Regions from separate parts of the Exiguobacterium sp. s21 genome, predicted to be linked through region 2. Evidence: predicted binding sites of a transcription regulator. Region 2 holds the regulator's gene; the other holds the start of a gene.

Region 1 (7,673 bases), on a different contig from region 2:
AATGGGGCTCGAACGGCGACAAGTAGATGCTTTTGAGCATCTGTTGAATCGTAAAGATGACATCTAACGCGTTTTGACCTTGATGCGGTCGCGCGCCATGGGCATCGTCCCCGATAACGCTTCCTCTTAGAAAGAATGCGGCTCCGTGTTGAATCGCAGCCGCATATTGTCCGCGCTGCAATTCCTCGAGCGGTCGCAAGTGGATGCCATACAGCTGACTCACTCCTTCGAGTGCCCCTTTTTGAATCATCGCGAGCGAGCCGTTCCCTTGTTCTTCTGCCGGTTGGAAAATGAAGCGAATCCGCTTCGATAGCATCTCATGTTTCAACAGGTCGAGCGCGCCGAGCACCATGCTGATGTTGGCGTCGTGCCCGCATGAGTGATTGGCTTGAAACGTCCCGTCGACTTGTTGCCATAAGGCATCGATATCGGCCCGGACAGCGATGACGTCATCACCTTGTCCAATCTCTGCGATGACCCCGGTCACGTCCGCAAACGTCTCGTGACGGACTTGCCATGACGTCAAGATGTCGGCAATCGTCTTCGTCGTCTCAACCTCTTTCCAGCTCACTTCCGGATGAGCATGAAAATGCTCAAACCAGTTCAATACGTTCGTCGTCATGATCAATTCCCCCATATGTACTTATATTTTTTTGACCCCTTTGATTAAGAGCCACTGCAGTGGCAATCGGGCCCACGTGACCCATTTTGGGAGCGGTATCTTGCCTAGTTTCGACGGTTTGAGCGCCATGTTGATATTGGCTGGGAACACCGCGATTAAGAAAGCGGGTAATGTCCCTTTCACGAAGCGCGTCCCTTTGTTCATGAGCAACAACACACCATAGACGACCTCGATGACCCCGCTTGCCTGGACCATGAATCGTTTGAACGGCCATGATTTCGGAATAATCGACATGAACGCCCGCTCCTGAATGAAGTGCATGATGCCGGCCCCTAGAAATAAAATCCCGTATAGTTTACGAATCAACTGAACCCCTCCTTTTTTCTAAGCATAACAAAAAAGATGGGCTGCGTGCCCATCTTTACAGTGCGTCTCCATTTGCGTTTTGAATCTCGACATCGACCGTTTCGGTCTTACCGTCACGAACGTATTCGATTGTGACGGTCCCGTCCGTGTCTCGAATCAGTTCACTCCGCAGGTCGATGAACGATGAGACAGCCTGGTCGTTGATTTTCACGATGACATCGCGTGCCTCAAGTCCTGCCCGTGCGGCCGAACTGTTCGCTTGCACTTCAACGATGATCGTGCCCGACTTCACCGACTCCGGCAAATTGATTTGCTCGGTCAAGTACCCCGGTGGGAACTCAGACACGTCTCGGAGCGACACACCGAGCGACGGATGATTCACTTCGCCCGTCTGCTCGATTTGATTGATGATCGGCAAAGCGATATCGACCGGGATGGAGAAGCCGACCCCTTCGACCGAGTCAGTCGCGATTTTCATCGAGTTGATCCCAATCAATTGTCCTGATTCGTTGATTAACGCGCCACCGGAGTTACCCGGGTTGATGGCCGCGTCCGTCTGAATGACTTCGGCGTTGAAGTCGGCTTGTCCGTTCTCATCCGTATCGACCGGGACGAGACGTGACGTCGACGAGACGACGCCGCGTGTGACCGAGTTCTCAAACTGGCCGAGCGGGTTCCCGATGGCGACGACGGTTTGCCCCGGTTTCAACTCGCTCGACTTTCCAATCGAGATGACGGACGAGACTTTGTCCGCATCGACTTCGAGCACGGCCAAGTCATACGTGGCGTCGCTACCCATCAATTTGGCGTCCGCTGTCGATCCGTCATTGAATGTCACGGTCAAACGGTCAGCACCGTTGACGACGTGATGGTTCGTGACGATGTAAGCCGAGTCGCCGTCTTTTTTATAGATGACACCCGAGCCAACCCCGGCTTCGACAGCGTCACTTGAAAAACCGTTTGACGCGAAATTGTTCACCGTCACGACAGCAGGCTGTGCGGTCGCGACCGCATCGGTGACCGAGCTGTCCGTTGTCGTAGACGTCGTCTGGACCGGCGACCCTTCCGACGTCACGTTCGTATCAGACACATTTGTCGGCACTTGATCGATGAACGGAAAAGCGATGGCGCCAGTCAAGACGGCACCAATCACGCCGCCGACAAACCCAGGGAACATCCGGCCGACAAACGATGGTCGGGCCGGTTGCTCTGCGCGCGACGGTTCTTGTCGTTGTTCTGACGAGCCGAGCTCGGTATCGAGCCAATCCTCGCGGTGATTTTGTTCATTTGATTCTGTTGGACGATCATTGCGTTCCATGTGTAATCATCTCCTATATGATGTTTCCTCTTTGTTCTACCCTTAGTATAAGAGGCATAGTCATCGTTTTGCGGAAATGAAGCATCGATTACAAGATTCTTCACAATTTGCGTCAATTGGGTCAGACGATGACGTTACGGAGCGTCCCGAGTCCCGTGATGCTCACTTCGACCGTGTCTCCTGATTGGAGATAGACGGGCGGCTTCATGCCGTGGCCGACCCCGGCCGGTGTGCCGGTCGCGATGATGTCTCCTGCTTCAAGTGTCATGCCCTTTGACAAAGTCCGAATTAACTCTTCGATCGGGCGAATCATATCCGCCGTCGACCCATCTTGACGTGTCTCGCCATTGACGACCGTTTGAATCATGAGTGGGAACGAGAGCTCATCCGGTGTGACGATATATGGCCCCATCGGACAGAACGTATCGAACGATTTGCCGCGGAAAAACTGCACGTGTTGTTTTTGCACATCCCTGGCCGTGATGTCGTTCAGAATCGTGTAACCAAAAATATGGGCATCGACGTCGTCAATATCCCGGCCTGATTTTCCGATGATGACGGCGAGTTCGCCTTCATAGTCGAGCTGGTCGGTCAATTCGGGGTGACGTTCGACGACAGCCTCTGGGCCGACGACCGAGGTTGGCGCTTTCGTGAAGATGACGAGCTTACCGGCCCCCGCCGTATCCATCTCTTTCACATGTTCTTCGTAATTTTTCCCGATACAGATGACATTTTTGAGCGGACGATACGGTGCGACGAACGTGACGTCTTGAAGCGCCAGCCTTGGCGCGACATCTAGATCGACATCCGGTTCAAACTCACGCGCGATGACTTCTAACAGCGAAGTCGTATGTAATTGGTCACTGACGTCATAGACGAACTCTCCTGCCACGACACCGACCCTTTGCTCTCCTTCAACTTGAAAACTACACCATTTCATCAAAATTCCCCCTTTTTTGCTAGTATACAAAAAATCGGGACGCGACGGCCCCGATTACGCTTTGTTTAAGAAAATAATCCGCTGGTTGCTCGATCCCCGAAACCGGAGCGACCGGTCCATGAGCGGCTGTTCGAAACGCCCATCGACGAGCACATCGGCACGGTCGAGCACGCTTGTGACGAATTCGTCGTGCATGGCTTGCAACTGTTCGAGCGTATAGCCCGTATACACCCAAACGTTTTTCTGAAGGGCCTTACATCCGTCGACGAGCCGTGCCAATTCTTCCGGTTGCAGAAATGGTTCCCCGCCTGAAATCGTCACCCCGTCCCAGCCTGATTGTTCGATTTGAGCGAGTAAGTCCGCGACCGAGACGTCTTCTCCTCCACGTGGATTCCAAGATTCTGGATTATGACACCCAGGGCAACGGTGCGGGCAGCCCGCCGTAAAGATGACCGTGCGAATGCCTGGACCGTCGACGACCGATTCTTCAAGTACGGATAGGACGCGCATGATGCTTCACCCTCGCTCGTTCTTCTTCTCGTTTTGCCGAATTCCACCGGTCCATCGTCCCGACCAAGTAGCCGGTAATGCGACGGATCCGTTCAATTCGTTCATGTTCGCCACATGTCGGGCACGCTTCGTCGATAATCCCTTCAAGGCCGCAGTTGCCACAACGGTCGACCGGATGGTTAATCGACCCGTAGCCAACGTTCTCGGTCCGCATGAGCCGGACGATCGCTTCGACCGCTTCCGCATTATGGGCGAGCGATCCGTCGACTTCGACATACGTGATATGACCCGCATCACAGAGCGCGTGGTAAGGCGCTTCGAGACGGACTTTATCGCGAATCGAGACCGATTGATACACGGGCACATGAAACGAGTTCGTATAAAAGGCGCGGTCGGTCACACCTTCGATCATCCCAAACGATTGCTGATCTCTCGTCACAAATTTACCCGACAACCCTTCGGCCGGGGTCGCCAAAAGAGAAAAGTTCAAATCGTATCGTTCCGATGCCTGCTTCATTCGATCACGTAAATGAGTGACGATATCGAGCCCAAGCCGTTCCGCCTCTCGCGACTCGGCATGCGTGCCACCTGTGAGCACACGAAGCGCTTCGGCGAGACCGATAAATCCAACCGAGAGTGTCCCTTGCTTCAGTACCTCGCGAAGATCGTCTTCTGGACCGAGTCTCTCTCCACCCCGCCAGACGTGTTGGGCATAGAGAAACCGAAATTCGTCGGCGTGCCGCTTCGCTTGATAGTCGAATCGTTCGAGCAATTGATCGATGGCGACGTCGACGTAAGCGTCGAGTGTCTCATAAAAAGTATGGATATCCGAGGAGACGAGTGCCATTTTAACCAAGTTCAACGTCGAAAATGATAAGTTGCCTCGTCCAATCGACGTCTCGGCACCATGCCGATTCCCCATCACCCTTGTCCGACAACCCATGTAGGCGACTTCCGAACCGTGCGTCCCGTCGTAGTATTGAAGGTTGAACGGAGCATCGACGAACGAGAAGTTCGGGAATAACCGCTTGCCCGTCACACGACAGGCGAGACGGAACAAGTCGACGTTCGGATCGTCCTCATGGAAGTTGACCCCTTCTTTCACTTTAAAGATTTGAATCGGGAAAATCGGCGTCTCCCCGTTACCGAGCCCTCGCTCGGTCGCGCGCAGCAACTCTCGAATGAATATGCGTCCCCACCGGCTCGTGTCGGTGCCGTAATTGATGGAAACGAACGGTACTTGTCCGCCACCACGTGAGTGCATCGAGTTGGCGTTGTGGATGAACGCCTCACACGCTTGATACGTCGCCGCGATTGTTTCAGACTCGGCAGTTTCAAAGAGTTGCTCGGTCGTCCATTCGACTGGTAGCTTTTTGAGCCGCTCGAGCTGACGTTCATACGTCTTTTCGACATACGGTGCGAGGTCGACATCAAACATCGGGAAAGCTTGACCGCCGTGCTGCATGTTTTGGTTCGCTTGAAGAATAATCGAAGCGAGCGCCATCGCCGAGCGGATATCCTGGGGCGGTCGAATCGTCCCGTGCCCGGTATGAAATCCGTTCGTGAGTAGCTCACCCAGTGGGATTTGACAACACGTCGTCGATCCTGTCACGTAGTAGTCGGCGTCATGGATATACAAAAAATTATCCTCGACGGCTTGACGTGACCGTTCTGATAATAGATATGTCGTCGACAATTGTTTTGATACTTCTGAGGATAATCGTGCCAATTTTCCAAGTGGTGATTTCCCGTCGACGTTGGCGTTCTCTTGTACGAGGTCCTGATCTGGGAGAACACAGACATCTTCATAAAGCTGGAGCATATTCACTCCGCATCACCTCACTATATATTGATTACAAGCGAGTTAATTACTCGCTTAAGTTCCATATATAGATTATGTCATGTTTTGCTATTGAGATGTGAAGTCGAAATTGTGATCAATGCTTGTGATAAAAACGCAAAAACAGTCGAGCCACTGACGTGGACTCGACTGCTCGTTGTCGTGAGCTACCTTATACATCTTTGGCAGGTTTCACAATTTTCAATTCGACTTCTTCCGTTGCTTCCGATTCTTGGGCTTCACGCAAGCCTTTCGCGTTTAACCACGTATAGATCGCACCCATGAACAACGCGCCACCGATGATATTCCCGAACGTGGCTGGGATCAAGTTGTGGATCGCGCCGGCAAAGCTGATCGCCTCAGGATGCGGGACGACGAGCGTGAGGGCGAACAAGACGAAGTTGGCGATGACGTGATCAAATCCTGAGGCGAAGAAAACGGCGACGAGGAAGATCATCGAGAAGATTTGGGCGAACTCGTTTTTCATTTGCTTCGGCAAGAAGATGGCAAGACAGACCATCCAGTTGCAGAAGATTGCGCGGAAGAAAATTTCGACCGTCGTGTGGTGCATCTTGCTTTCGACGACCGAGAACAGCCAGTTGTCCATCCCAAGTTCTTGGATGACACCGGTCGGAGCGAGCAGCAAGGCGAACAAAACGCCACCGAGCGCATTCCCGACAAAGCAGAGCAACCAGACGAGCATCGTGTCGCTGAGCGTCGTGTATCCCCGCATCGTCGAGGTTGTGAAGTACATCGTATTCCCGGTGAACAGTTCGGCTCCGCCATAGATGATCATGACGAGGGCGATCCCGAATGAGAATCCTCCGATGAGCGTTGTGAACGGAGAATCGATCAAATACATTCCGTTGACGACTTTCAGTGTGAAAATTGAAGCGAATCCGATAAAGATCCCCGCGAGCATTGCTCGTAAAAAGTACTCCATTGGCCGATAATGAATCATTTGCGAAGATGCCTGTGCTTTCTTCCGCAACGATTCGAGTGCATGGATTTCCATTGATGCCATGTCACAAACCCTTCTTTCTGTTTGAATGAAACCATTATAATAAGAACGAACATGTGAAATCATTAACAATATAAGCCCGAAACGAATAAATTGCAATCGCCCATTCCACATGTTGACACATTTTTCACATCGTAATCGTTTACATTTGTCGGAATTGTGACTAGAAAAAAACGACCCTTGGCAAAGGGCCGTTCGAAATGATTATTCTTTGTTTTCAGAAGCCTCTTCCGACTCTTCCGTTGAAGTTTCTGACGCCTCTTCAGTCGCTTCAACTTCGCCTTCTGTCGCTGTATCAGCTTCAAGGTCTTCGAGCGCCACCGGTTCATTCACCGATGCGATTTGAAGATCACCCTCAGATACGATTTCGTAATCTTTGTTCTCTGGAATATCAGCGACAGTGAGCGAGTCACCGATGCCGAGTTCAGAAACATCAAGCTCGATACGCTCCGGAATGTTGGCTGGTGTTGCCGAGACCGTTACTTTATAGAGCGTCTGTGCCAAGTAGCCGCCTTCTTTGACGCCTTTCGCGTCGCCGACAAGTGTGACGTCCGCTTCGACTTCTGTCGCTTCGTCCATCTTCACTGCCATAAATTCAACGTGCTTGTATTCGTTCGTGAATGGGTCGACTTCTGTCCCGTGAACGAGTGTGTTCACTTTCTTACCATCGATATTAAGTTCGATCAAAGCGTTGTCGCCGTGTTCACGAAGAATCTTACGAAGTGCCATCTCTTCGAATGCGACCGGTGTGCTTTCAACTTTGTAGCCGTAAACGACACCTAACACTTTTCCTTCTTTACGCAAGTTAGCGCGGACCGAACGTGGTCGTAATTCTCGTTTCGTTACTTTAAGCGTGTCTGCCATAATCTTTTCCCCCTACTGGTTTATCGATCATGTCTACATCTTGAGGGTGAGGCAGTGAAAAAGCCACCTCTCAACCTCGATGCGTTGAGTGACATGTGTATATTGTTCCCATAGCCACCTATCCATAAACGTAACAGGAGGTTAAAAAAAGATTACAGGCGTGTTAATCTGTACCCCTTGTAAAGGACATTA
Region 2 (7,673 bases):
GTCGAATCGGCAGAATGGTATTTCGGAAGTTGATGCTCGAAGGGCGTCACGACGTGGTCGCCATCAATGCGAGTTATCCGGCGGAAACGCTCGCGCACTTGATCAAACACGACACGGTCCACGGACCGTTCACACTGACGGTCCGAGCGCATGGGGATGCACTCGAAGTCGATGGTAAACGCATCATGATCGTATCCGAGCGAGACCCGGAGCGGTTGCCGTGGGCTGAACTCGGTGTCGAGATCGTCATCGAGGCGACGGGGAAATTCAATTCTGATGTCGGGGCGAAAAAACATTTGACGGCCGGTGCGAAAAAAGTCATTTTGACGGCACCGGGAAAAGGCGAGTTGCGGACGATTGTCATGGGGGTGAACGATCGGGATTATTTACCGGAGCACGATCACGTCATTTCGAACGCCTCGTGTACGACGAACTGTCTCGGCCCGGTCGTCAAAGTATTGGATTCGACGTTCGGGATTGAAACGGGGCTCGTGACGACGGTGCATGCCTATACGAACGATCAAAACAATATCGACAATCCGCATAAAGATTTGCGTCGTGCCCGTGCTTGTGGCAGTTCCATTATACCGACTTCGACTGGTGCTGCGAAAGCCATCGGGCTCGTCTTGCCGGAACTTCAGGGCAAATTGAACGGGATGGCGCTACGAGTGCCGACGCCGAACGTCTCGCTCGTCGATCTCGTCGTCGAGTTGCGTCTAGATGTGACGGTCGATGAAGTGAATCAGGCGTTCGAGCGTGCTGCACACGGGGAAATGACGGGCGTTCTCGGCGTCTCGAACGAACCGCTCGTCTCGATCGACTTCAATGGAGATGAGCGTTCGTCAATCATCGATGCCGATTCGACGATGGTGCTCGGGGGCAACCATGTCAAAGTGCTCGCTTGGTACGACAACGAATGGGGCTATTCGTGCCGCGTCGTCGACTTGTTGGACATGGTCGCGAGCTACCTGCAAATCGGACAACAAGAAACCCACGTCTGAAAAAATATATTTATCTAAAAATATTTTTAAAGAATTGAAACAAATGTCTTGTAACGACGTCCTAAACAAGATACACTCTAACTCGTGAACTTCAATTGGTCTGACAAACGCAACTTAAAGGGTTAGGACCTCTTAGGACTAACTTGCCCCCGTGGTTGTGGGCGATTCAGGCACAAAGTGAGTGATCATCAACTACTTTGAGACCATTGATGTAAAGGGGGATCCACTAATATGGATACTATGGGACGTCACATTATTACAGAACTTTGGGAGTGCAATCCCGACAAATTAAACGATATCGACTACATCGAGCGCTTGTTCGTCGATGCAGCACTTCGTTCGGGCGCTGAAGTCCGCGAAGTCGCTTTCCACAAATTTGCGCCGCACGGTGTAAGTGGAGTCGTTATCATTTCAGAATCACACTTAACGATTCACAGTTTCCCAGAGCATGGCTACGCATCAGTCGATGTGTTCACATGTGGGGATCGAATCGATCCAGCTACAGCCTCGCAATACATTGCAGAAGGCTTGGAAGCAAAAGTTCGTGAAGATGTGAAACTTGACCGTGGGATGGGACCGATTCGTGTTCCTGAAGCGCAAGTGGCAATCAGCAAATAATCAGATTGACCTTATGAGGCTGGCCGATTTTCGGTCAGCCCTTTTAATTGTTTTGTTAACCGCTTAATTTTGATATGCTTAACCTATATAAATAAGGTGTCGAGGTGGATAATGGGATTATTTGATAAGTTTCAAACACATGTCCAAACGGACGATTCGCATAAAAATGAGGCGTTACGGACGCGTTACGTGGCGGCATCGCCAAGCGCCGTGCTCACATGGCTCCGCGAACGGATTCAAGCAGAAGGTCAAACGGTTCGCCGGGTCGATGCAGACCGGGGCGAAGTGGCGTTTCATGGAGACGGATGGGACGCATTGGCGACCATCGTCCAAGTGGACGGCGGACGCACGGCCGTCGATTTTACATTGAACCGTGACCAGATGCTCGGACCAGACCTCGGTCAAATCGTCACCACATATTATGAGGCGCTATCCGTGAAGTTCCCGCTCCGCGCCATCGGGAATCAATCTGTCGAACGATAAGGAGGGCTGAGCATGCGTTGTCCTAAATGCGATCATAATGGAACGAGAGTGCTCGACTCCCGGCCAGTACAAGATTTCTATTCGATTCGTCGCCGTCGCGAATGCGAGGAGTGCGGCTATCGCTTCACCACGTTTGAAACGGTCGAACAGACACCGCTCATCATCGTCAAAAAAGACGGGAATCGGGAAGAGTTCAGCCGTGAGAAAGTGCTTCGCGGGATTATTCGGGCGTGCGAGAAACGTCCGGTCACGCTGGAGCAACTTGAAGGTGTGGTCACGAAAGTCGAACAACAGTTACGCGCCCTCGGCCAGTCCGAGATTCCGAGTGAACAGGTTGGGGAGCTCGTCATGAACGAGCTCGCGCGGGTCGACGAAGTGGCATACGTCCGCTTCGCGTCCGTCTATCGCCAGTTCAAAGATATCTCTGTGTTCTTTAAAGAACTAGAAGATTTAATGAAGCAAGAAAATTCGACCAACTAAACGGGCGGCCTACTGGTCGCCTTTTTTCAAGGGAGACCTATCATGGAAAAAGAACGAATTCTGTACGGGACTGATGAACTGTTGATCATGAGCACCGGACTCATCGATCGTGAGTCATATCAGTCGTTGTACCATTTATATCAGCCGGTCATCGGAGTGAAGGCGCTCGCGATGTATCAGACGCTTTGGAGCGAGCTGAAGCCCGGGAAAATGAAATCGAACTATATGTCACACAGCGCGCTTTGTGAGATGCTCGATTACTCGATCAACGAGCTGACGGACTGTCTGTTCCGGCTCGAAGCGATCGGTCTCGTCCGGACGTATAAGACGAAAGACGAGCGCTTGACCCAGTACGTGTATCAACTGCGGGTCCCGCTCGCACCCCATACGTTCTTGAACGACGGACTATTGTCAAGTTTTCTCTTCTATAAAGTCGGAGAAGTCCGCTTCAAACAGTTACAAGGTCGATTCACGATTGATCCGTTGCCGGCCGGAATCATTGAAGTGACGAAAGACTTTAATGAAGTGTTCGACGTCAAAGGGGTCAATCATATGGCGTTCACACAAAAGAACTACGAGAAACCTGACCGCGCCAAAATCGAGATCAACTATACGTTCGATATGGAAATCGTCAAAAAGTTGACGAACTTTCCCGTCGGCTTCTTCACGAAGAAACTCGATGAGACGATCACGAAGCTTGCCTACGTCTCCCAAATCGATGAAGAGACGATGGCCGAGATGTTGAAGGAGTACTTCGTCCACGAGGCGTATCTACCGCTCAGCGAGCAAGAGAAACGCGACGGCTGCCGTCAGATGGTGTTGCAGTTGAAGAAAAAACAGACGCGCCATCGGAAAGTGAAGTCGGATGAGTCGGAGAAGGCAGAAATCGGTGATTTGCATGACGTGACAGTCATGGAAGAAGCGCATCCGCATCAGTACGTGTCGACGTTACGGAAGACGCTACAACTGTCGAAGAGCGACGAGCAACTCATCATCGACCTCGTCGATACGCTCGGACTCGCGCCAAGTGTCATTAACGCATTGTTCTATTACTGTATCGAAGTGAAGAAGCAGACCCGGCTCAGTGAGAACTACGTCATGCGGATCGCGACGAGTTGGAAGACGGCAGGCTATTTGAACGCCAAAGACGCGTTGGAACAAGAAGCGACACAAGACGCGCTCATCGAGAAGAAACAGCAGAAGCGGGAGAACGTGCAACAGCGGACGACCGTCGGCTCGAGACGCAAAGACAAGACCGAGATGCCAAAATGGCTCGAGGACGAGGCGAAAGAGCAACGGACGTACGATCAAAAACGAAAACAAGAGCTCGAGGCATCGGTTCCAGACGACGCGGAACTCGTCAAGCTGTTGAATGAATTGAAAGAGAAAGGATGAGGGACATGGAACGCATCAATCAAACGCTCGCCCAAATGATGAACCGGAAAGAAGTGCGGGAAGCGTACGAATCGATTCGCCGGCGCACCCTTGAACATCCAGAAGTCGTCGCCTTTTTAAAGGCGCATCCGGAGTTAGACGAGACGGCGGTCGAGGTCGGCTTTACGAAGCTCAGTGAATATGCAGAACAGATGGACGGCAAGAAGCTCGTCGAGGAGCAAGCCGTCATCCCGGGCCATCAGCCGGTACTCTATGTCGACCTCGGTCAAATCGCGATCCGTTATGAAGAGACGGTCAAGCATCGTCAATCACGGCGCCAAAAAGAGATGGACCGGAAGTTTAAGAGCTTATTCTTGCCGGAAGAAGTGCGAGAGGCGAGCTTTGAATCGTTCGACTGGTCGGATGACGCCCGTAAAATCGCACTCCGTGAATCGATGCGGTTCGTCTCAGGCATGAAGACGAAGCAAAAAGTGAACGGCTTATACCTTCACGGCAGCTTCGGGGTCGGGAAGACGTATTTACTTGCGGCGATCGCCAACGAACTGAAAGTGGCGGACATCGAGACGATTCTCGTCCACGCCCCGGGATTTGTCTCGGAAGCGAAACGGAAGATCCGGACCGACTCGTTCGATTCGTTTCTGACGTCGTTCCAACACGTGCCCGTCTTGTTGATTGATGACATTGGGGCCGAGGCGATCAGTCCATGGGTACGGGACGAACTGTTCGGAATCATCTTACAATATCGCATGATGCATCGCTTGCCGACGCTTTACAGCTCGAACTTTAGCGGAGAAGAGCTCGAGACGCACTTCTCGATCGACGGTTCGCCTCAGAACAAAATGAAAGCCCAGCGGCTCATGCAGCGCATCTCGACGACGACGACACAAATCGAATTAAAAGGTGAGAACCGACGTCGGTAAAGGGATTGTATTTCTTGAACGAGTTGACTATACTAATAATCATATAACCGATGCATCGAAGAGGACATGAGACGTCGTCACGGGTTTCAAAGCGAGGGAAGACTGGTGAGAGCTTCCTAAACACGCCGATCGCCTTACTCCCTCAGAGCACCGTACGGGCCAATCGTGCGGCGATTCACACTCGTTATCGTGTGTTCGAGCCAAGCGTTACGCTTGGGAACGAGGGTGGTACCACGAGAATCAAAGCTCGTCCCTTTCATAGGGATGGGCTTTTTTTATTTATTTTTAAATGTAGAGAGGGGAAGTTGACACATGATTCAATTGACATTTCCAGATGGGGCCGTCAAAGAGTTTGAGGCCGGCATCACAGCAGAAGAAGTAGCAGGTTCGATTAGTCCAGGACTCCGAAAAAAAGCAATCGCCGCCAAAATCGATGGTGAGATGATCGATTATCGTCGTCCGATTGAACAGGACGGTAAAATCGAGCTCGTCATGCCGGATTCGGAAGAGGGCATCGATTTGATGCGCCACTCGTCAGCCCACTTGATGGCCCAAGCCATCAAACGGTTATACGGGGAAGAAGGCAGCATCTACCTCGGGATCGGACCGACGATCGAGAACGGTTTTTATTATGATATCGAGATGGATCGCCGCATCAACGAAGAAGATCTCCCTGAAATCGAGAAAATGATGAAGCGGATCGTCGACGAGAACTTGGACATCACACGTGAAGTCGTGTCGCGCGACGAGGCGCTCGAACGCTACAAGGCGCTCGGAGACCCGCTCAAAATCGAATTGATTGAAGATATCCCGTCGAGCGAGACGCTCACGATTTACCATCAAGGCGAATTTTTCGACTTATGCCGTGGGCCGCACGTTCCGTCGACATCGAAGTTGAAAGTGTTCAAGTTGATGAGCGTGGCCGGGGCATACTGGCGCGGCGACTCGGACAATAAGATGCTCCAACGCATTTACGGAACGGCGTTCGCGACGAAAGAACAACTCGCGGAACACTTGCGTCTATTGGAAGAAGCGAAAGAGCGCGATCACCGCAAGCTCGGGAAAGAACTCGATCTCTTCTTCGTGTCGCAAGAAGTCGGCCAAGGTTTGCCGATGTGGCTCCCGAAAGGTGCCTCGATCCGTCGGACGGTCGAACGTTATATCGTCGACAAAGAGCTCGAGCTCGGGTATCAGCACGTCTACACACCGGTCCTCGGTTCGGTCGACTTGTATAAGACGTCTGGTCACTGGGATCACTATCAAGACGACATGTTCCCGAAAATGGAGATGGACAACGAGGAACTCGTCCTTCGTCCGATGAACTGTCCGCACCACATGACGATTTATAAACATGAGCCGCGCTCATATCGCGAACTCCCGCTTCGCATCGCCGAGCTCGGCGGTATGCACCGTTACGAGATGTCAGGTGCGCTCACAGGCCTCCAACGCGTCCGTTACATGGTGTTGAACGACGGGCACACGTTCGTCACACCGGAACAGATGAAGCAAGAGTTCAAAGATATCGTCCACTTGATTCAAGAAGTGTACGCTGACTTCGGCATCAAAGACTATCGTTTCCGCTTGTCGTACCGTGACCCGGCCGACAAAGAGAAATACTTCGACAACGACGCAATTTGGGAAACAGCCCAACGCCAGTTGAAAGAGACGATGGATGAGCTCGGTCTCCCGTATTTCGAAGCGGAAGGTGAAGCGGCATTTTACGGACCGAAACTCGACGTCCAAGTCCGGACGGCGCTCGGCAAAGAAGAGACGTTGTCGACGGTCCAACTCGACTTCTTGCTCCCTGAGCGGTTCGACTTGACGTACACAGGACCAGACGGCAAAGACCATCGCCCAATCGTCCTTCACCGTGGGGTCGTCTCGACGATGGAGCGTTTCGTCGCATACTTGATTGAAGAATATAAAGGCGCGTTCCCGACATGGCTCGCCCCGGTCCAAGTCAAATTGATCCCGGTCTCACACGTCCACGACGAATACGTCGCGGAAGTGAAAGCAGAGCTCGTCAAGCGCGGTGTCCGCGTCGAAACGGACCTTCGGGACGAGAAACTCGGCTACAAGATTCGGGAAGCACAGATGAAGAAAATCCCGATGACGCTTGTCCTCGGAGATAAAGAACGTGATGAGCGTGCAGTCAACATCCGTCGTTATGGACAACAAGAACAAGTATCGGCCACGCTCGATGAATTCTTGTCGTCACTTACAGCAGAGATCGCCAACCGTTCACGTTAATATGTCGACCATCCTTCATTGGAAGGGTGGTCGTTTTTTCGGTCTTGAGACGGATGCGGAAGACTTCATCAAACACGTATGGTAGAAGAAAGGAGTGATTCATTTTGAATTATATGAAACCATTAGTGGCGTTGACGATCGGTTCGGTCGTCGCGACAAGCATGATTCCAAAAGTAAACGCAGAAGCCATCGTCGATGATACGATTGTCACACTCGGAGAGTCGTTATCGGCGAGCCAACGGGACTGGGTGCTCGAACGGGTTGAGGCACCGGCGGGGATTGAGCCGATCATCACGACCGCAGCCGATGAAGATAAATACTTAGGGGATGCCGTCCCGCAAGCGCAGCGCGGCGGGGGGATGTATTCATCAGCCCGCATCAAACTGACCGACGGGACCGGGCTCGATATCAAAACGGAGAATGTCACATGGGTGACCGAAGATATGTATGCGAATGCTCTCGTGACGGCAGGCGTCACGGATGCCGATATTTATATCACGTCGCCGATTCGCGTCACCGGGACGTC

What was found. The regulator NrdR, encoded in region 2, represses ribonucleotide reductase genes. The targets are predictions, from matches to a motif close to AACACNATATATNGTGTT.
Region 1: a site for NrdR is predicted at 5,595-5,612, ahead of KNP06_RS10045 (anaerobic ribonucleoside triphosphate reductase). Genes of this name have one in related genera too.

Annotation. Positions count from the first base shown of each region.
Region 1 is NZ_JACSLF010000007.1:131,761-139,433, forward strand. Features, by position in the region: gene KNP06_RS10020 (amidohydrolase) at 1-622, opposite strand, end outside; gene KNP06_RS10025 (DoxX family protein) at 644-988, opposite strand; gene KNP06_RS10030 (S1C family serine protease) at 1,044-2,306, opposite strand; gene KNP06_RS10035 (fumarylacetoacetate hydrolase family protein) at 2,428-3,246, opposite strand; gene nrdG (anaerobic ribonucleoside-triphosphate reductase activating protein) at 3,301-3,756, opposite strand; gene KNP06_RS10045 (anaerobic ribonucleoside triphosphate reductase) at 3,734-5,578, opposite strand; gene KNP06_RS10050 (formate/nitrite transporter family protein) at 5,769-6,620, opposite strand; gene KNP06_RS10055 (50S ribosomal protein L25/general stress protein Ctc) at 6,822-7,481, opposite strand.
Region 2 is NZ_JACSLF010000008.1:10,073-17,745, reverse strand. Features, by position in the region: gene KNP06_RS10150 (glyceraldehyde-3-phosphate dehydrogenase) at 1-1,001, shown strand, start outside; gene speD (adenosylmethionine decarboxylase) at 1,233-1,619, shown strand; gene KNP06_RS10140 (hypothetical protein) at 1,731-2,102, shown strand; gene nrdR (transcriptional regulator NrdR) at 2,115-2,582, shown strand; gene KNP06_RS10130 (DnaD domain protein) at 2,625-3,977, shown strand; gene dnaI (primosomal protein DnaI) at 3,983-4,897, shown strand; gene thrS (threonine--tRNA ligase) at 5,210-7,147, shown strand; gene KNP06_RS10115 (DUF1002 domain-containing protein) at 7,261-7,673, shown strand, end outside.